DNA from 4 places in the Rossellomorea sp. GCM10028870 genome. Region 3 is predicted to be linked to each of the others. Evidence: riboswitches for the same ligand, from Rfam matches in the RefSeq annotation. Region 3 holds a riboswitch; each other region holds the start of a gene.
What was found. Region 3 has a riboswitch for cyclic di-GMP ahead of ACFQWC_RS15570 (hypothetical protein). Riboswitches for the same ligand answer to the same signal wherever they lie in the genome.

Region 1: another riboswitch for cyclic di-GMP. It lies ahead of ACFQWC_RS17225 (amidase); the one in region 3 lies ahead of ACFQWC_RS15570 (hypothetical protein).
Region 2: another riboswitch for cyclic di-GMP. It lies ahead of ACFQWC_RS19655 (anti-repressor SinI family protein); the one in region 3 lies ahead of ACFQWC_RS15570 (hypothetical protein).
Region 4: another riboswitch for cyclic di-GMP. It lies ahead of ACFQWC_RS22040 (EAL domain-containing protein); the one in region 3 lies ahead of ACFQWC_RS15570 (hypothetical protein).

Annotation. Positions count from the first base shown of each region.
Region 1 is NZ_JBHTGN010000004.1:194,324-199,372, reverse strand. It holds gene ACFQWC_RS17245 (efflux RND transporter permease subunit) at 1-452, opposite strand, end outside; gene ACFQWC_RS17240 (TetR/AcrR family transcriptional regulator) at 616-1,470, shown strand; gene ACFQWC_RS17235 (DUF1284 domain-containing protein) at 1,543-1,968, opposite strand; gene ACFQWC_RS17230 (NAD-dependent epimerase/dehydratase family protein) at 1,984-2,637, opposite strand; gene ACFQWC_RS17225 (amidase) at 2,665-3,552, opposite strand; cyclic di-GMP riboswitch class I at 3,594-3,679, opposite strand; gene ACFQWC_RS17220 (hypothetical protein) at 3,817-4,035, opposite strand; gene ACFQWC_RS17215 (hypothetical protein) at 4,019-4,171, opposite strand; gene ACFQWC_RS17210 (hypothetical protein) at 4,184-4,378, opposite strand; gene ACFQWC_RS17205 (hypothetical protein) at 4,505-5,049, opposite strand, start outside.
Region 2 is NZ_JBHTGN010000005.1:238,187-243,235, forward strand. It holds gene ACFQWC_RS19640 (class D sortase) at 1-298, opposite strand, end outside; gene ACFQWC_RS19645 (XRE family transcriptional regulator) at 291-620, opposite strand; gene ACFQWC_RS19650 (TasA family protein) at 881-1,570, shown strand; cyclic di-GMP riboswitch class I at 1,957-2,101, shown strand; gene ACFQWC_RS19655 (anti-repressor SinI family protein) at 2,135-2,272, shown strand; gene ACFQWC_RS19660 (helix-turn-helix domain-containing protein) at 2,307-2,627, opposite strand; gene ACFQWC_RS19665 (YwpF-like family protein) at 2,724-3,164, opposite strand; gene ACFQWC_RS19670 (single-stranded DNA-binding protein) at 3,433-3,810, shown strand; gene ACFQWC_RS19675 (hypothetical protein) at 3,835-4,008, shown strand; gene ACFQWC_RS19680 (DEAD/DEAH box helicase) at 4,583-5,049, opposite strand, start outside.
Region 3 is NZ_JBHTGN010000003.1:351,686-356,734, reverse strand. It holds gene ftsX (permease-like cell division protein FtsX) at 1-239, shown strand, start outside; gene ACFQWC_RS15575 (murein hydrolase activator EnvC family protein) at 279-1,628, shown strand; cyclic di-GMP riboswitch class I at 1,774-1,864, shown strand; gene ACFQWC_RS15570 (hypothetical protein) at 1,991-2,227, shown strand; gene rpsN (30S ribosomal protein S14) at 2,426-2,695, shown strand; gene ACFQWC_RS15560 (type B 50S ribosomal protein L31) at 2,726-2,971, shown strand; gene ACFQWC_RS15555 (hypothetical protein) at 3,032-3,406, shown strand; gene ACFQWC_RS15550 (class I SAM-dependent methyltransferase) at 3,741-4,310, shown strand; gene ACFQWC_RS15545 (hypothetical protein) at 4,350-4,967, shown strand; gene ACFQWC_RS15540 (redoxin domain-containing protein) at 4,960-5,049, shown strand, end outside.
Region 4 is NZ_JBHTGN010000007.1:58,307-63,355, reverse strand. It holds gene ACFQWC_RS22055 (CAP domain-containing protein) at 1-332, opposite strand, end outside; gene ACFQWC_RS22050 (DmpA family aminopeptidase) at 508-1,557, shown strand; gene ACFQWC_RS22045 (DNA-3-methyladenine glycosylase) at 1,654-2,238, shown strand; cyclic di-GMP riboswitch class II at 2,343-2,423, shown strand; gene ACFQWC_RS22040 (EAL domain-containing protein) at 2,514-3,224, shown strand; gene ACFQWC_RS22035 (ABC transporter permease subunit) at 3,364-5,049, shown strand, end outside.

The sequences.
Region 1 (5,049 bases), on a different contig from region 3:
TCAGCTAAAGATTGGTCTTCATTTGCAACACTCAGCGCAATGATCGGGAAAGCGTTAAAGCTCAGTCTTGAGACTTCCGGTTCATTGACCCCTTCTGGAAAAGAGAGATCCGAAAGAGCATCTTCCACTTCAGTCTTTGCTTCGTCCATATCTTTCGAAAACTTGTATTCTATCTGAACGGCTGAAGCATTTTGATAAGACGTGGAGCTGACAACATTAACTCCATTTAAATTCTTCAAACGTTTTTCAATTGGTTCTGATACCTTTTCTGCTACATCTTCAGGCGTAGCTCCAGGGTACACCGTCGTAACACTTACAATCGGTGTATTAATATTTGGCAAGGTTTCGAGTTTCATATTAAATCCTGAATATAAGCCAGCAATAATGACGATGATGGTCATTAACCATACGGCAAACTTATTCTTGAGTACGAAATTAATAATACTATTCACTCTTTATTCGTCCCTTCTCTCATTTTCTGACCGACTAGTCATAACACAATCTAATATAACTGACCGTACAGTCATAAGTCAATATAGTTATAAAATTAAAGGTTTATTTATTGTGACCAATCGGTCATAATAGAGTCAAGGAGTTTATCAAGGAGAGGAAAGCATGAAGGAAAAAGAGAAATTAATTATTGAAACATCGATTAAGCTGTTTGCCACGAAAGGGTTTAACGCCACCTCGGTGCAAGAAATCGTGAACGAGTGTGAAATATCTAAAGGTGCATTCTATTTGTATTTCAAGTCAAAGGAAGCCCTTCTATTGGCTATCATGAAATACTATTTTAAAATGATCACAGCTAAAGTGAATGAGATTGAAAACGAGGATCTGCCTCCTTATGAAAAATTCCAAAAGCAATTAGAATGCCAGCTTATTGAAATCTGTAAACATAAAGAGTTTATCATTATGCAGATCAGAGAGAACGCCATGCCGTTTAACGATGAAATCCATGATCTCCTCAGTGAAATGAAAATGGACACCCATCGTTATTATAAAAAAAGATTATATGGGATTTACGGAAAAAAAATCGAACCCTACTTCTGGGATATCACTATGATGATTCAAGGTTTTTTCCATTCTTATTTAGAATTGGTGATGCTTGATAAAATCGAATTGGATTTTGCCTATTTGTCCCGATTCATATTGAAACGTACGGATGATTTAGTGGAAGGCTTACTAAAAAGCGGGGATCAGCCTGTTCTTTCCTTTGAAAAAGTGGAGGATCTGGTGAAGGATTTCACTTTATCTAACAGGATCAATGAGTCTACACTTGTTCATATGATCGAGGATGCACGTGAAGTAGCAGAGGATGAAAATACCAAAATTTCTCTGGAAGTCATTCAAGAGGAAATTCAAAAAGAGGAAACCCGGCAGGTCGTCATTAAAGGAATGATTGTGAATCTTGAAGAGGACCCATCGCTGAAGCATCTCGTGAATGCCTTGAGACATTTTTATGCATTCTGACCCGAAAGACCCGCTTAGCTCAAATGCGGGTCTTTTTTATTTTATAGGAGAAAGTAGTAAGAGAGCCTTCTCTTAAGCCAGAACTTTTTCTCTCAGCTTCCCGATCCCTTCCTTACAGACCCCATATTCAAGCCAGGAGCAGCCTTTACATAGATGATCAAGATCCTCAGGTTTCACTTTATTAGCCGTTCGGATAATCAGATCTGATTTCATATAGGTTTCCCCGTGTTTCAGCTCTAAATGCCGGAGGACACGGCTATCTAATGATAGAACATGATCATTGGAGTTTTCACTTTTTTCACATACTGTTTTCCCTTTATGTGGACATGCTTGACAGGCGTCATCAAAGGCTTGAACGACCTGAATGGGAAGATCCCTTTCATCATTTCGTATTTCTCCCACTATTTCCGTCATAACGTTTACAAAATCAGGACTATACCCCATGCCTTTAAATCCGTGGGTGCAAAGAAGATGATGTCCCCTAAGTACTCTCTTCATTTTATCCTCCTCTTTTTACAGCTGCTGAATTTGATCCGATTCATGGAAGGTTACTTTTTCACTGACATGGCCATTGGCGGCACGGTACATTCCATAAGCCACTTGACCACCTGAGATGCTTCTGTACTTTTTTAACTTACCTACCATTACCGGGCGGATGGCTCTGGAAAAGATTTCTCCCGCTTTTTCCCCAAGGCGGAATTCATCTCTTTCCCCTAAAAGAAGGGATGGCCTGAAAATGTGCAGGGCAGGATAATTCAGGGCTATTAAGTCTTCCTCGAGCTCCCCTTTCACCTTACTATAAAAGAACGGTGAACCGGAGCTCGCCCCAATAGCTGATATGACCATATATTGTTTGGCCCCATGGTCCTTACCGAGGTTTCCTAGCTGAACGGGGTATTCGTAATCTACCTTTCTAAATGCTTCCTTCGTCTGCGCCTTCTTGATGGTCGTTCCAAGACAACAAAATACATCGTCGATTTCCTCGTGGGGCAGGAGCTTCATCTGATCGAATGGGATGATTCGTTCATCCAACTTCTCATGCTTCACCCCGCTGCTTCTTCTCACGAACGAAATCACTTTTTTATACTCGGGACTCTTGATGAGTATTTCAATCAGGTGTGAACCAACCAATCCAGTGGATCCTTCAACCAAGGCTACTTTCGGCATCTTTCATTCCTCATTTCTTCTTTGTCTCTATTCAGATAGATCCTTCCAGCTTCTGTGATGATGAACTGCGATTCCATTATAGGAAGAATATGTACCATACTGGGCATCAACAAGAGCAAGTTCAGCAAGCATGATTTGCTCTCCATTTTCATGAAATGTCAGGAATTCCCCTTCAGCAGATGGAGCTGTTTCCACTCCTACCTTCACCTTTTTCCCTGCAGCCTGGGCAAATTCCATCTCATTCCTGACAAGTTCAATGATTCCATTCTCCCCATTCGCCAGATCCCGGTATGCCATAACACCAACTTCATCCGTCCTCCCAATCACCCACTGAGCAAGGTTACCTTTTCCTAATTCATTGTTAAATGTTTTCCCATCAAACCAAAATGGAATATCCATCCCTAATGGAAGCTGAAGCGAATCAGATCGAATCACTGCTTCATTCACCATCTTCTGATAATTCAACACCGTCTTGCCGTAGGCGGTTGACCATCCGGATAAAAGGTAAGGCTCCACATCCAAATGAACACCGGTAAATCTTTGATCCTCACTCGTTTCAAACTGGTATTCCTCCAGCCAATCAAAAAAAGCAATGAGGGCGGATTGTCCTTTTACGGTCGCCCATTTTGGAGCCCCGTCCAAGGCGTACACGTGTATATTTTCTAAAGTCGCCATTTGAATAAATAGTTGATAGTGTTCCTTCTCTATGTTCGGGTTCACTTGCAGATACACTTCATCTACTCCATGAACTTTAAAAAATCCGATGATTTCTTCTTTATGTCCGACGATGTCAACCGTATTCCAAAGCCACGTGCTTTTCCCTCTCACGTCCATACCAGCTGCCTTTTCATTTGATTGGTAAGAATTGATACTCAACAGGATCAGACAAATACTCATCTTCCATATTCTATTCATCTTTCATTCTCCTCTTCTTGAGCCTTGACTCTTGTGAGGAGCCTGGCAGCTTGGCGGCCATTCGAAAGACGGGCAGGCCGATAGCTTTTTCAGTCCTTGCTTTTCAACAAGTTTGCCTTTTTCAGTTTGTTTTATTCTTCCTCTTTAGTATAGTCCTTTTTCCTTTATTGAAAAGATGTAATTTTCAATTAATAATCATATCAAAAAAGCGCCAGTCACTTTCGGATTGGCGCTTTTTTATGTACTGCTCATGACACTATTTGCTTATAATTCTTCATCCTCGAAAAATTGCTGTAATTTCTCATCTTGTTCAGGATCTGCATTTTCAGACGCATACGGATTATCCTTGACTCCTGCTGTATCCATATTTGTTTTGATGGCGAGAAATGGTCCTTTCGGTTCCTCTGCGATGACACGGTCGTTTAACTGTTTGAAATCGGGCATGTCTTTATTTCCTTTTTTCACTTTATCTTCTTCCTTCAATCGTTTCACCACCATTCTTATAAGCGATTAGAATAATATCCTCTTCCGTTTGCTGGCGAAGTTCACTTTCCATGTTTCTCACTATATTCAAGGTATCTTCAGACAGGTCCGCTACGGGAAATTCTTTCGTATTCATTCTTATCATCTCCTACCCATTTTCATTGGATTGTCCGATTTCCTTTTCTGCCATGAACCCGTTTCCTTCCTCTACTGCATGATGTTCCTCCACAGACTCTCCCGGAACATAGACTTGACTGGGATTTCGAACCTCATTATTCAAAGTGAATTCCGGGTTTAACGGCGTGTCCATTCGTAACTCTTCAGGTTTCTTATGATCTCTCATCTATTCCACCTCCAGTATTTAGTATGGCTACTGAATACATAATCATGCAAAACACGAAAAATCGACTGGCATCGGGCAGCAAAAAAAGCGTTAAGCAATAACGGTGCTTAACGCCATGAAACTGATTCAAACCCACGTATAATCCCTTCCCCAGCTATCCCGGGCAAGATCTTTGATTTCATCGACAATTTCATTTTCCACAGCAAAGGCATCTCCCTGTTCATAAGGGTTGTAGTGGAAAGCGTATAGGCGGGAAACAAACTCGTGAAACGGAAGTGAGCATTCTCCTTCCAGTTCCCCGTTTTCCATGACGGAAGGTTCGATGCCCTGCCCCCAGTTCTGTGATCCATCATTATTCGGATTATAAAAATAGATCCGGTATTCGCCCTTGGGATCCTGGGTGATTCTCAAAATCGAAACGGCATGGAAGCCAAGGAGCTTTCCATGAACATTTGTGATGAAGATCCCGACTGGATTCGGATAGATCAATCCGTAGTCATCATTGTATTCCGGGTGGTGAGTGGCATAGAATAGGCGAACGAATCCCGGATAGTCAGAAATGAGGCCTGTTAGTGAATCAATGACTGTGCTAAACCCTTTTTGAACCCAATCTCCATAAAATTCCGGATTCACCCAGCGGTGTCCATCTTCCCCTCTAAGCGATACACGTC
Region 2 (5,049 bases), on a different contig from region 3:
GACCAACTCCTCTTTCTAAGTCCTCTTCATGGGTACCTGAGATGATTGGAACTTCACGCCCTAATTTTGGGATATTTAAAAGCCCTATCACATCACCGGTTTCAAAGTGATATTCCATTTTGACTGATTCTAGACTTCCGGAATTCTCCTCAGAATCTTTTAGAACCAAACTCTTCGCCTCTTTTAAAGAATCCATCTGAGCCTCTTCCTGCTTATTCATTTCCGAAATAGCGAGAACGGAACAACCTATTCCTATTAATAGAAGAATGGATCCAGTAACTAATAGTAGTCTATTCATTGTTATGCTTACTCCTTTTATATTGTACAAAAGAAAGGAAGTCATGAAATTCTTCCTTGGTTAAACCGTGCTCAATAGCATGTTCAAGAGGTTCAATCCACTCTTCACCAAGAATAATTACTTTATTATGCGCAGAGGTTATATTTTCTAAAGAAGTATCCAAAGTAAGTGCAATTTTTTTTAATACCTTAATAGAGGGGTTTTTCTGCAGCCCCCTTTCTATGGAGCTAATGTAAGACTTAGAAACATTAGAATGTAATGCTAATTCATTAATTGTTAAACCTTTCTGCTCACGCAGATTCTTAATCCGCTCACCTACCATGAATATTACTCCCTTTATAACAGTTTAATTCATTATATAGAACAAAATGTATTTTATAAAATACAAAAAAGTTAATAAAACAAAGCAATTTTGAGAGAATGACCGATAATTGCTCATTAGAGTTGTGTATTGGATGTATTTGAGGATTTCAAATTAAGAATTTGAATCTTATAATGAATTAATAAGTTCTTTAAAAAGAACAAAACAGTAACAATCAACATTAATTAAGTATATATTCATATATTATAGGGGATGAAAATATGAATTCTAAAAAACTAATCATTTTATTTACTGTAGTTTTCATTTATTCAGGATTAGTGAATATACAAAAGGCTACAGCGAACGAAATAGATCTGATAGTTATCCCTGATGAAGTATTTCTTTTTAAAATAGATAATATGAAACCTGGGGATTGGACGGAAAAAACGTTAACGATTAAAAATGGAGGAACTGAAGACATAAGCTATACTTTTCAAGTAAACAGTAAGCAACCTGATAAGAAGCTTTTTAATGAATTAGATTTAATGGTTTATACGGATAGTTCATCAAATTTACTATTTGATGATAAACTAAAAAATTTCAACGGATTTTCACCGAAATTATTGAAAAAAGGTGAAAGGAAAGATTTAATGTTTTCAATTATGATTCCCTATGAACTGGGGAACGAGTATCAAAATACTTCAGCACTATTTGAGATCATTATATCGGCAGAATCCAATTTAGCCCCACAGCCTTCAGAAGATACTGATTCTACCACACCAATTATTGATAGGTCAGAATCAGATAAAAGCACATTTCCTTCAAAACCACTATCATCAAAGGGATTGAATTTACCAAATACTGCGACCGATATGTATAAATTACTATTTTTAGGGATTTCCTTTATTACTGCAGGGTTACTTTTAATATTTCTAAATAGATTTATACGAAAAAAGAAAGAGACATATTAATAAGAGGTGATGTTATGTACAAAAAAACCTGCAACCGCTGTACCAGACCATCCTACAGTAGTACTGAATCGGGCGAATGGATCTGCCCCACATGCGGATTTGACTTATCTAACCATGCGTTCTATAATCCTAGTAATTACCAAAGTATTAATGAAAAAGTCCTCCCTTTAAGAAAAAAGCTGGAAAGCTATAAAAATAGCATGTATTCGTAGTTTTACGACAAATACTAACAAGATATTCTAATAAAAAGACGCTTAATATTTTGATATTGTCAGAATATGGGTTAAAGTGTAGGAAAAAAGTGTAAATTAAATTGACGGAATTGACAAAAAACAACAAATGAAAGGAACTTTTATTAGTATAATCGAAGTAGTTCGAAGGGAAGAGTCAGATAAAGGCAAACTTATTGAAAGATGAGGACGCAAAGTCACAGATCTAAGGTTATAGAGTAGGCATATCTTCACAAACATGTTGAATATATGAATGTAGAAGGTGTGGTTATTTGAGAACTATGATGGCTGGATTGCCTGGAATACATACATGTATTTTGGGAGGGTATTTATATTGACAAATCGTGAACTTGATCTTGAATGGATGGAACTTATCAAACAAGCACTGGACGCCGGAATTTCTAAAAAAGAAATCAGAGAATTTCTTCATAATCAATCCCAGGAAATGAAAGCCGAGTACAAAGTGATTTAATATAAATAAAGTCTTGCGAGCCGATCGCAAGACTTTATTTATTACCTAATTTCCATTTGTTAAATTCAATGAACTCACGGAACTGCTCTTTTGAAATACCGGAATCCATAGCTTCTTCCGCAATTTTGAGCCACTCATGGTCGATATTCTGATTTTCTGATTGATCATGTAATAGAGCATCCATCGGAATTCCTAAAGCAGCTGACACTTTTTCAAGAAATTGGATAGATGGATTTTGTTGAAGGTTGCGTTCTATTGAGCTTAAATATGACTTAGCGACACCGGCTTTTTCAGCAAGCTCTGTCATAGACATTCTTTTTTCTTGTCGGTATTTCTTTACTCTTTCTCCGATCACAAGGGACACCTACCTAAGAACTTCATAACTGAAGTCACAAAAATTAATTTCATTATATCATAAAAATTCACATGGATATTACATAATTTCGTATAATTAAACACTAGGTTTAGCAGTGGCCGGAATACGCGGTTTCGATACCATTTTCTCACGGAATTCGCGAATGAGTTCTTCTCCTGAGTATCCTTTTTGAACTAAGTCGTCTAACAGTAATTCAGCATATTCGTTGCGCTGTTTCTTCAATTTCCCCTCAAACATAATGCTAATATGGTCATCCATCTCTTTAATACAACGGATGGATGTCATGAAAGCAGCCGGGTCATTGGCTTTATGAGAAATGACGACTTGGATTTCCAAATCTTCCTTCCTTTGTTGAGCCTCTTGAAAGAATTCAATATATTCATTCGACAAATATGTTTCGACGAGCCATGTACTCTGTCCATCTTCTTTATTTATAATCAGACCGTCCACAATTTCAAAGTCACGCAGTTCATCGTTTTCCACTACTTGAAGTGAAATAACTTTAAAGGTTTTCATGAACGAACATCTCCCATTTAAAGGTTTTATAAAATTATATCATAGTAGGAATTGTTTCCCTAACAAATTCCTCGATGAAAAAAAGAACGAAAGATGCAATTTTGTGATTTTGACCCCGCTTTTTAGTAAAAAACAGAAAATCTCCCTAGGGGAATTTCGGAAATTCAAGCCATTTTCGCCTCGAATTTCGGAAATTTACGATTTTACAACATAGGAGAGATGGTTGTAAGATGAAAACACCTTAAGAGAAAGGAGGGAACGAAGCGAATTGATCAACCAAGTGACCATCGTCGGAAGGCTGACCAAAGATCCTGAAGCAAGAAAGACATTGGAAGGAAAATCGATACTTAACGCTACAATAGCTGTGAATCGTAACTACAAGAATCAAAAAGGCCAAATTGATACAGACTTCGTACTCTGTACCGTTTGGAACCGGGCTGCAGACAATATGGAGAAATACTGCCGAAAGGGATCTGTCGTTGGAGTGACGGGTCGCATACAAACCCGTCATTATGAGAATGATCAGGGAAAGCGTACGTATGTAACGGAAGTCGTCGCTGAAAATGTCAGATTTATGGACAGTAAGCGGGAGCCTGTAAATGCTTCAGAGACAAGCAAGAAAGAAACAATCGAATTACCGTTCTAATATTTTTATAAGGGAGATGGAGTTGTGGCCACACTGCAAGATCTTGAACAAAGAATCGACAGAATGGAAAAGTTAACAGAAGACCTCATCAAAAAAGTAGCAAGAGCGAACGTCGAAAATTTCTATCTATCTCAACGGGTGACAGCCCTTGAGCAAGGATACGAGTACCCGAATCCAGTTTTGAAAACCTCATCATAAGTAAAACACCCTCATCGAGAATTCTTTCCATACGAACAATCCAACCAACCTAATAAGCAGCTGTCTCAAATGCCAATGGTCACCGCAACATGCCTCAAACCTACCTCATTAGAAATAAACATGTGTAGCAGTGAGTAAGAAAGTAGTCGTTCCCCTTAATGTCTTCATATTGAGTCGGTCTCCTTTTGGGGGCCGGCGTTTTTTTGCTTGGCAAAGAGTGCGATTGTATTAGACCTTCGCTTGTGGTGAACGATAATGATTCCAGTTGTTCACATTTTGGCACGTGTTTTGTGGAAAGTGCCTCAACAAAGTTAAAAAGAGGCACAGCAAAGTCCAAAAGCGGCACAAGTTTGCTCGGAAGCGGCACAACAAAACGAATCTGTATACAAAAAACGCATTTTTTACAATTATATTTGTAAAAAAAGACCAAAAAAACATCACACCAAACCCTAATTTGTCAAAACCCTTTTAAAATAACCCCATTAGCTACTATTAAAACGCCAGCACACTCAATTTCACATGCCACACCTACCAAAAAACCCCTTTCCCACAAAAGGAAAGAGGTCACCTACAACTATTCCAACACCAACAATGACTCCAGATCCTGATTAGACAATTCCGTAACCCACTGATCACTGCGGATAATTTCATCATTCAATGCCTGTTTTTTCATTAGCATGGCATCGATTTTTTCTTCAAGTGTCCCTGAAGAGACAAGTTTATGAACATGAACGAATCGCTGCTGTCCGATTCGATAGGCACGGTCGGTTGCCTGGTTTTCTACCGCCGGATTCCACCAGCGGTCGTAGTGGACGACGTGGTTGGCTGCGGTCAGGTTCAATCCGGTTCCGCCGGCTTTCAATGAAAGCAGGAATACTGGGAATTCACCATTTTGGAATTTCTCCACGAGTTCATCCCGTTTTCCTTTTGCCATGCTGCCGTTCAGGAATGGGACATCAACGTTGAATTCTTCTTTCATCACTTCCTGGATCATTTCGCCCATTGAAATATATTGCGTGAAGATCAGGCATGCTTCACCGG
Region 3 (5,049 bases):
CATTTATACTAGAAGGATTATGGCTTGGAATTTTAGGTTCTATTATCCCGATCGCTCTTGTAACAACAGGTTACTACTATGCCTATGACTTTATTAAACCAAAACTACAAAACCATTTTATTCAGATATTGGATTTTACCCCCTTTATCTATCAAGTAAACGGATTAATTCTATTAATGGGTTGCTTGATCGGGGCATGGGGAAGCTTTATGTCTGTTCGTAAGTTCTTAAAAGTGTAAAATTTGATAGGTTGATAGAAGCTGAAAGGAGCATGCCGCTTGAACAAGAAGTATTTCATATCATTATCAATTGCAGCAGCATTAACAATCGGAAGTCTACCAACATTGGGGACAACTGCTAACGCTCATTCCTCCGTGGAGGATCTAAAGAAACAGCAAGATGACATTTCTTCTAAAAAAGAAGAAATTAACGGAAAGATTGATGAGAAAAAGTCAGAAATTAACCAAAACATCAATAAACAACAAGAAATCCAAACACAAATTGCTGAAATCAGTACAAAATTAAAAGATACTGAAACTAAGATAGCTGAAAAAACAAAAGAGATTGATGAAACAACTGCAGAAATCAATAAACTTAAAGAAGAAATTAAAATTTTAGAAGAAAAAATTAAAGAACGTAACGAACTATTAAAAGAACGTGCCCGTGCGATCCAGGAAAAAGGCGGCTCTGCAAATTATCTTGATGTACTACTTGGCGCGGACAGCTTCGGTGACTTCATCAACCGTGTAACAGCAGTAAATACAATCGTAAGTGCCGATAAAAAGATCATGGACGAACAAAAACGTGATCAGGCTGAATTAGAAAAGAAACAAGAAGAAGTAGAAGCAAAGCTTGCAGAATTAGAATCTACTAAAGCAAGTCTTGAATCTCTTAAACAAGATCTTGATAGTCAAAAAGCTCAAAAAGCTGAGTTATTCAAGCAGCTTGAAGCACAACAGGCTTCTCTTGAAGTAGAGAAAAAAGATCTTCAAAAAGAATCGGATGAGCTTTCTAAAATGGAACACCAGCTTGAAGGTGAAATCCAGGCTGAACAAGCACGCTTAGCAGAACTTGCACGTCAGCGTGAGATCGAGCGCAAGCGTCAAGCGGAAGCAGAAGCGGCTAAACGTGCAGCAGCTCAACAACAAGCAACAACAAGCAGCAGCGGTGGTTCTTCTTCAGCTCCTGCTGAAACAGCTCCAAGTGCACCAGTAAGTGCCGGTGCCTGGACATCTCCAGCTTCCGGAACGATTACAACAAACTTTGGCTGGGACGTGTTGAACGGTAAAAAGCGTTTTCACTATGGTACAGATATCGCAGCGCGCGGCAGTGTTCCAATCTCTGCAGCTGCTGATGGATATGTCATCAAGAGTCACTATAGCTCAAGCTATGGAAATGTAGTATACATCACTCACTCAATCAACGGTCAAACGTTCACAACTGTTTATGCCCACATGGCTTCTTCATCTGTAAGCACTGGACAAGCAGTTAACAAGGGTGACAGAATCGGTTACATGGGTAACACAGGATACTCTTTCGGGCAGCATTTACACTTTGAACTTCATGCAGGTTCATGGAATGCATCGAAATCAAATGCTGTAAACCCACGTCAATATATTAACTTTTAATCTTAAAACCCTGCTTCAATAGAAGCGGGGTTTTTTTACGACGGGTTTTCTAGTTATATGAAAGTCTAGAGAATATTCACTAATTCCATTAAGAATCTTCTCATACATTACGTTTTTTAGTATAATGACAACTGTAGTTCCTACAATTTGATAAGGGCAAACTAATTGAAAGATTAGGACGCAAAGCCTCGGGTCTACCATTCTCAGATGAGAATAACGATGGCCGGGTTACCGAAAACAATGGATTACAATGAATACTATTCCGAACGTTTATTAGTATCATTTAGCCTGCCTTTTTGGTGGGCTTTTTTATCTATACGACGTGTTTGGTAGGATTTGAATCTGTAGTAAGGATGATGATGTTGGAATTGACTGAATTAAAAAGGCAATTAAGAAGTTTTTGTAGAAGGAATAGGACTGCTTTGAGGTCTACTGATGTAGGTGAATATACAGCTGAAGAAATCACAGAGATAATTATCGAACGTATAGGTGCTGAAGAGGTTAAGAAAATCCTAATGGACATTGAAGTCATCAATCGCCGTAGCGGAGATACAGTTAAATACTTTATACTTATTTTAGAAGGTTTAAAAGCAGCATAGGACATATAAAACCGAATGCCGGGTTGAATGGTATTCGGTTTTAACTATTTTTAATAGATTTCATTTTAGATCGGTTCTGGAAAGTTCACTCCAAAAGATAGCAGGTAAATATCATTGCAAAAAGATAGAGAGTATGTTTTAATGACATTATTCCGTTATAAAACGTAATGATTACGATTAAAGAAGGAGTGAATCATTTTGGCCAAGAAATCAAAGGTAGTAAAAGAGAAGAAGCGTCAGGAGCTTGTTCAGAAGTATGCAGATTTGCGCAGGGATTTAAAGGAGAAGGGTGATTATGAAGCGTTAAGGAAGCTGCCGAGGGATTCCTCGCCGACGCGATTAAACAGTCGCTGTGAAGTTACAGGGAGACCAAGAGGCTATCTCCGTAAATTTAAGATGTCCCGTATCGCTTTCAGAGAGTTTGCTCATAAAGGGCAAATACCCGGCGTCAAAAAATCAAGTTGGTAATACATTAATCTTCAAGGTGGGGAATTAAGAATGAAAAAAGACATTCATCCAGAGTATCAACAAGTGGTATTTATGGACACGAACAGCGGTTTTTCCTTTTTAACTGGATCTACGAAAACATCCAATGAAACGATTGAGTGGGAAGACGGGAACACGTATCCTTTATTAAAAGTAGAAGTAAGTTCGGACACGCATCCATTTTATACAGGAAGACAGAAGTTCTCTGATCGCGGAGGCCGTGCAGAACGCTTCTTGAAAAAATACAACATGAACTAGTGCATGTCGTACCACTACAAAGAATAGGTTAAGGTATAAACTTATGCCGAGGTGAATACGATGAACGAACATTTAATGGAAATTGTCGCACGGGATATTGTTAAAGGCCTGCCGAATAAAAAAAGGGACATCTATCAATATGTGGTCGGTCTTGAAGATGAATTGGCGAGCCGATCCGAGACGTCTGAGGAATTTATGGCCTTACTTGTGAAACACTCTCCTCATCAACAGGCAGCCACTCATTTTAAAATGAGCTTTGGAGAGCTGATGAGGCGGATGAGGGAAATCGAACAAGAGATTAATGCGAAATTAGATCAAAAGCTGCAAAATGTAACGTGGATTGATTATACAGACACCATTCGATCGATGAAAGGAACAGAAGCAATAAATTCAAGATACTTCTTCTTTTCCATGAATCATGCATATACTAAATAATAAGTAGAAGTTTAGAGTTTAAATCGTAATCATTTCGTTATAAAAGTAATACTTAGTAGGAAATAGCAGGGAACCGGTGTTTTTCTTTCTATACTGTCCACTGATCAATCACTGCAAAAAACATAGAGGAAACCCCTATACTACAAAAGCAGAAATAAAGGATTCTCCTTCATGGGGAATCCTTTTATAATTCAAAATTTCGACACACATTACTCCATGCTATCTGTAATAATTCTCCTATAGGATACACTATGAGTAAATAACTTGCTTGTATATAAAAGATTTAAGATACTAATACATATGAGGGTATATTTAACGAATGGAGGAATTCCCAATGGCCGGAGATTTATTTGAACACCATAAGGCTTCAAAGCTCCTGGATCCAAGACGTCAAGAGCTCGTACCGGTGGAAAAAGTTCTCGAACTACTCAAACTCAATGAAGACGATATCGTCGCCGACTTGGGCTGTGGAAATGGCTACCTGACCCTTCCCATTGCGAAAACGGTTGAATCGAATGTCCAGGCAGTAGATCTGCAGCAGGAAATGCTGGAATATTTGAAACACCGTGCAAATAAAGAAAATGTAGACAATATCGTTTATGTGAAATCGTCCCTTGAATACCTCAGTTCCAATAAAGGCACTTTGGATAAAATCGTTTCTGCCTTTGTCTTGCATGAAGTTCCCGATCTGATCAAAGTATTTCAGGATTTACACGATATGCTGAAGGAAGATGGCATTTGGCTGATCCTGGATTGGGAAAAGATAGAATCAGAAGTGGGACCGCCTTTAGATCATCGCATTTCTTCCGGGGAACTCGATCGACAGCTCAAATCATCCGGGTTCCACACGACAATAGGTCACTTGCATCCATCGGTTTATTACATTGTCGTTAAAAAAGAATAATAGATAAACCAGAACGTGACTGAAGGGAGTTGAATGGCTATGATTGAACAGTGGTACACCATAGGCTCCTTCACATTCCCGGCTTCGTGGGGAGCCATTATCTCTTCGGTCATACTCACTTTCGTGTTCCTCTTCTTCTGGGATAGAAAGGCAAGCGACTGGTATTCCAATGGTACTTTTACCTTTTTACTCGTCTGGAAACTGAGTGTGATTGTGGTTGACTTTCAAACGGTCATGGAGCATCCCGTTACCATCCTCTATTTTCACGGAGGAGTCGTTGGGTACTGGTTGGGACTGATAGCGGCGCTTACTTACATATTTGTTAAAAAAGTGGATCATCCGTCTACTATCATCATTTCATGGATGGTCACAGTTCTTGTCTTTGAAGCTGTCCTTCATATGCTTCATCACCACTATCTTCTAGCTGGTATTCAAGTACTGCTCAATCTATTGATCACTGGCTTTTTTATTAAAAAAGCCAGTGATTCCGGTGGTGATATCTGGGCAGGACAGTTATTAGTCATGTTTACTTTAGTCCAGTTATTTCTAAGTGCCTTCATCGGCGGCTTTGAATTTACCGTCACCACCTGGACATATCTGATCATGATGACCTATCTCATCTTTCTCTTAAACATAAGGAGGAAACACAATGAATAAACGAAATTTTGCTTTGGCCATCGTTGCGCTTCTTATCGGCATTTTCTTAGTGAACTTTTTTCAGGATCAACAGGAAAAGAAG
Region 4 (5,049 bases), on a different contig from region 3:
GGTTCGGGCTGACCCGTATTCGGTTCTTGTGCAGGCTGATTCGGCTGCCCGGCTTCTTCATTTCCAGGCGTATTTTCCTCACCTGGATCTAAGTGTGTAAATTCGCGTAAGTCTCCATTTGGATCGATCGGAGCCATGAAACGGTGAAGGGGAGTTTGGTTTCCTTGCATCCCATCCATTCTATCTCGTCCATTGTTTCCATAGGAAACCGGATCGTAATTCACGTTCTGTGTATCCATCAGGTTATCGTTTGTATCGTTAGTGTTACAGGCAGTCATCAGCATAAACGGGATGACGGCACAGACTGTTATCGAAAGAAAGCGTTTTTTCATGTTTGATCCTCCAATATTGTTGATTACCTTTTATAACAGGCATTAACAGTCTTTAATATGTACTCCCGCCTTCATTTTTACCCTGTAAAAAATAGGGTTTACTTCTGTGTTTTAAAAGGGTTTTGAGCTCTTGCCCCGAATAATTACTGATAAGGAAGAAGGAGGTTTTTCATTAATGGAACGGAAACGATTTCGGGAGATCGGAGGTAGTATCGGCTCGTATACATGTGGGGAAAATAACAGTATTACCGATATTGAGGGAGTGAAGGTTGGGCATAAAACCCTTCACTATGAGCATGACGGTACCGTGGTAAGGACGGGTGTTACGGCGGTATTACCTCATGAAGGCAATCTGTTTCGAGAAAAGATATTTGCTGCCAGCTATGTAATCAATGGCTTTGGAAAAACAGTCGGGACGATTCAAATGGAGGAGCTGGGTGTCCTTGAGAGCCCGATTCTCTTGACGAATACTCTTTCCGTTGGGGATGTGTTAAAAGGGACCGTTCAATATATGCTGGGCGAAACACCTGAAATCGGCGACACAACAGGGACAGTAAATGTCGTTGTGGGAGAATGCAATGATGGTTATCTCAATGATATCCGGGGCCTTCATGTAAAGCCTGAAGATGCCAGGGAAGCCATTCTTCATGCACAATCCGGACCTGTTGAAGAAGGGTGTGTAGGAGCGGGAACCGGGATGCTTTGTTTAGGATATAAAGGAGGTATAGGGACGAGCTCCAGGGAGTATGCATTTGGAGATGAAAAGTATAAAGTGGGAGCACTCGTATTAACGAATTTCGGCCACAGAAAAGATTTAATGGTTCCCACCCTTCACACCGGGGAGGATATGGATATACCCGATGGATCCATCATGATCATCTTAGCTACCGATGCACCTCTCAATGAAAGGCAGCTTAAACGATTGGCCAAACGTGCTTCATTCGGTCTTTCAAGAACGGGTTCGTATGCAGCACATGGAAGTGGTGATGTTGTTCTTGCTTTCTCTACTGCTCACCGGATTCCACATCAGCCCGACAATGATAACACGATTCTTTACTCTTTCATTAAAGAAGACGGACCGATCATATCCACCCTATTTGAAATGACCGTGGATAGCGTAGAAGAAGCCATTTGGAACTCTCTTTGTAAAGCAGAAACCACAACGGGCAGGAATGATCGGAAGGTGGAAGCCATACCTTTAGATTTGTTTAAGGGTAGGCTATAAATAAAAGCTAAACATTCTATTATATTTAACCCTCAAGTAAATGGGGTATACCAATACTTATAAGTACTGACTATTTGGTTAAAGGAAGTGAAAATCATGAAGTATACGCCTATGCCGCCTTCCTTTTTCGAACAACCCACTTTGGAGCTTGCAAAGTCCCTGTTGGGATGTGTATTAATGAAAGAGACGGAGGAGGGAACTGCATCAGGTTACATTGTGGAAACGGAAGCCTATTTAGGGCCTGAGGATCGAGCGGCTCACAGTTATGGAAACAGGCGTACGAAGCGGACGGAAGTCATGTTTCATGAAGCAGGCCGGATATATACATATGTTATGCATACCCATTGTTTAGTGAATGTAGTGAGCGGTGAACGAGAGAAGCCTGAAGCGATTCTCATTAGAGCCGTTGAACCACTTGAAGGGTTGGGGCTTATGGAAAGAAGAAGGCCGGGTCATATAAAGAAAAATTGGACAAATGGTCCAGGAAAGCTGACGAAAGCGTTAGGCATCACAATGGAGGACTACGGAGGGAGCTATTTAGAACCGCCTCTCATCATCTCAAGAGGATACCAGCCAGAAAACATTGTAGAAGGAAAACGAATAGGAATTGAAAACACTGGAGAAGCGAGGGATTATCCATGGAGGTTTTGGGTTAAAGACAATCCGTATGTATCAAGATGAGTGTTTTTTTAAGAATTTTCTAATATTCATTGAAAACACACCCCATAAGTACTACGTTTGTGGTATATTTTTCTTATAAGACTAATTTCATTGAATACAGACAATTCGAATGGGAGCTTTGAACCTAAATGATAGATGGGCGCTTACATTTAGGGGAGCTAGTAGCGCAACCGACCACATACGAACGTAGGAATACGTTTTTGTGTGGTTTTTTTATAAGGCTTTTTTACATTTAGACATCTTCTATAAAAATAAACAGAGAGTATAGGGGTCCTATGAACATCTTTACTATTTTTCAAAACGATTATATTTATCATGATTTTCAGCCCTTATATGAAATGGGCAAGCATCAATCCCTCTATGCATATGAGGGCCTGTTACGAAACAAGTATAACGAAAACCCTGAAAGTGTCTTTCAGTCTGCCATGAAAGCGAATATCTTATATAAGCTTGATACCTTATCCATTTCAAAAGCTCTTGAAAGCTTTTCAGAGAATGGATTGAAGAACTGTAAGTTATTTCTTAATATTTATATTACGACGATTCTTCACCCAAGCTTTCATACCTATTTTTATGACCTCATGAAGAAGCATCCTGAAATTAAGGGGCGTCTTGTACTTGAGATTAATGAGTCGAGTGCGGAGGAACTCTGGCAGAATCCATTATTAAAAGAGTCACTCAAAGAACTTAAGCAATATGGAGTATGGTATGCGATTGATGACTTTGGTCAAGGGACATCCTCCATCAAGAAATCCATTGAATATGAACCGGAAATCATTAAGCTGGATCGCTATTTTGCTCTAAATCTGGCTCAAGATGATAAGAAACAACGATTCCTGTCCTTTTTTAATCAATTTTACGGTAAGGATACGTTAATTGTGTTAGAAGGAATTGAAACCAAACAGGATATGAAAGTGGCAGAGGAAATTGGGATTACAATAGGACAAGGCTTTTATCTGGGAAGGCCAAGTCGACTATTAGCTTAAATGGAATGGTGACTCTGAAGTGTGGGAGTTACCTTTTTTCGTGGAAACCTACAGTGGTTTTGTCGGAATTGAAATAAAATTGAAAATATTTAACATTTCCATTAAACTGAGGAAAAAGAGAAAAAAAGGGGATCAAAGTATGAGGCTTCTCACATTTCCGCTGAAATTTATGTTCTATTATATTCTCGGGTTGATTGGTATTTTAGCCGTGAGTATCGCACCTGAAGTATTTAAGGAGAGGGGTCTGTATAATTTTGTCGGATTCTTTGAAGAGTTCATTAAATTTGTTTTTGTATTTTTGGACCGTGAAAATTGGAGCTATTCCTATAAAGGGATAACCGTCGATTTTCTGGACATGCTTTGGGGACCTTATCTGTATTCTTTGCAGATTATCGGCGGAGCATTGGGTTTGGGCCTGGGAATAGCATTCATCCTTACACTATTCACAGTGTTTTTGCCCCGATGGGTTACGTCTTCTCTAAAGAAAGTATTAAACCTATTTGAGACGGTACCTGACTTAATGTTTGCGTTTATGCTCCAGCTTCTCATTGTGTATGGTATAAAGCATTTCGGCTTCGAATTAATGAAATTTACAGAGTTTGGGGATGAAAAGATCTTTCTTGCTCCTATCATCACATTATCGATTATTCCCATGATCTCTTTCTTTCGTATTCTTCTTTTTATTATGGAAGAAGAGATGCTTAAGCCACATATAGAGTTTGCCCAAAGTAAGGGAATGTCAAAAGGCAGGATCCTCTTTGCCCACGTACTGAAAAATATTTCTCCAAGCCTGTTTTATCATGGAAAGCTGATTATTTGGGGGATGCTGTCGAGCTTATTTATCATTGAAACGATTTTCAATATGAGAGGAATCACGTATTATATCGTCCAGGACTTCAGACCGATGGTCATAGCCATCTCGCTGATGATGATTTACACACCTTTTTTTGTTGTGTATCAAGGTGTATATCTATGGATTAATCGGGAGGGAAGCGTCGATCATTCCAAATATAAAAGGGATAAAACGAGGTGGAATGAATGGAAGATATGGGGCTGGCTTTCTACGATTAGACGGCTTTGGTGGCAGCATATGCATAATGGGAAGTTTGCCATCGGCTTTAGTGTCATCTTTCTCTTGATTGTTATCAGTTTCCTTTATCCAGTCATGAAAGAAGAGCCGATTAAACAAATTCAGTTTATGAAGAACGATGAGGGACGAATCATCAGTGCACCTCCTCATAAACCATTTGGAGAGATGATCTTAGGCTCCGATTTCTTCGGGTATAGCATCCTCGATCAACTGATTGTCGGGGCAAAGTATACCCTCCTATTTGCACTGGTTGTCGCTTCCCTAAGGGTGATTGGTGGATTCTATCTAGGTATTGCCTATCATTTTCATTTAAAAGAAAACAGGAAAAACTGGCTTGATCGAATGGTTGATTCCATTCATTTCCTGCCTTTAAGTCTCATTGCGTATCTTCTATTAAGACCTGTGCTTTGGGGATTGCCCGTTTTGGGATGGGAACACTCCATTTTTGAAAGACTCGTTTTTGAAGCTGTCGTCTTGACGATTCTTGTGCTGCCGTTAACGACAGTTTTAATAGGGAATGAACTGAAGTTATTAGGAAAACAGGATTTTGTCCTGTCGGCGAAGCTCTTAGGGGGAAGTAATCGGCATTTGCTGTGGACGCACCTATTCCCACATCTGGCACCACGACTATTCATTATATGGGGACAGCAATTTATCCAAACGCTTCTCATCCTTGTGCACCTGGGATTGTTTCATCTGTTCCTGGGTGGAACGATCATTACAGGAGGACTGGTA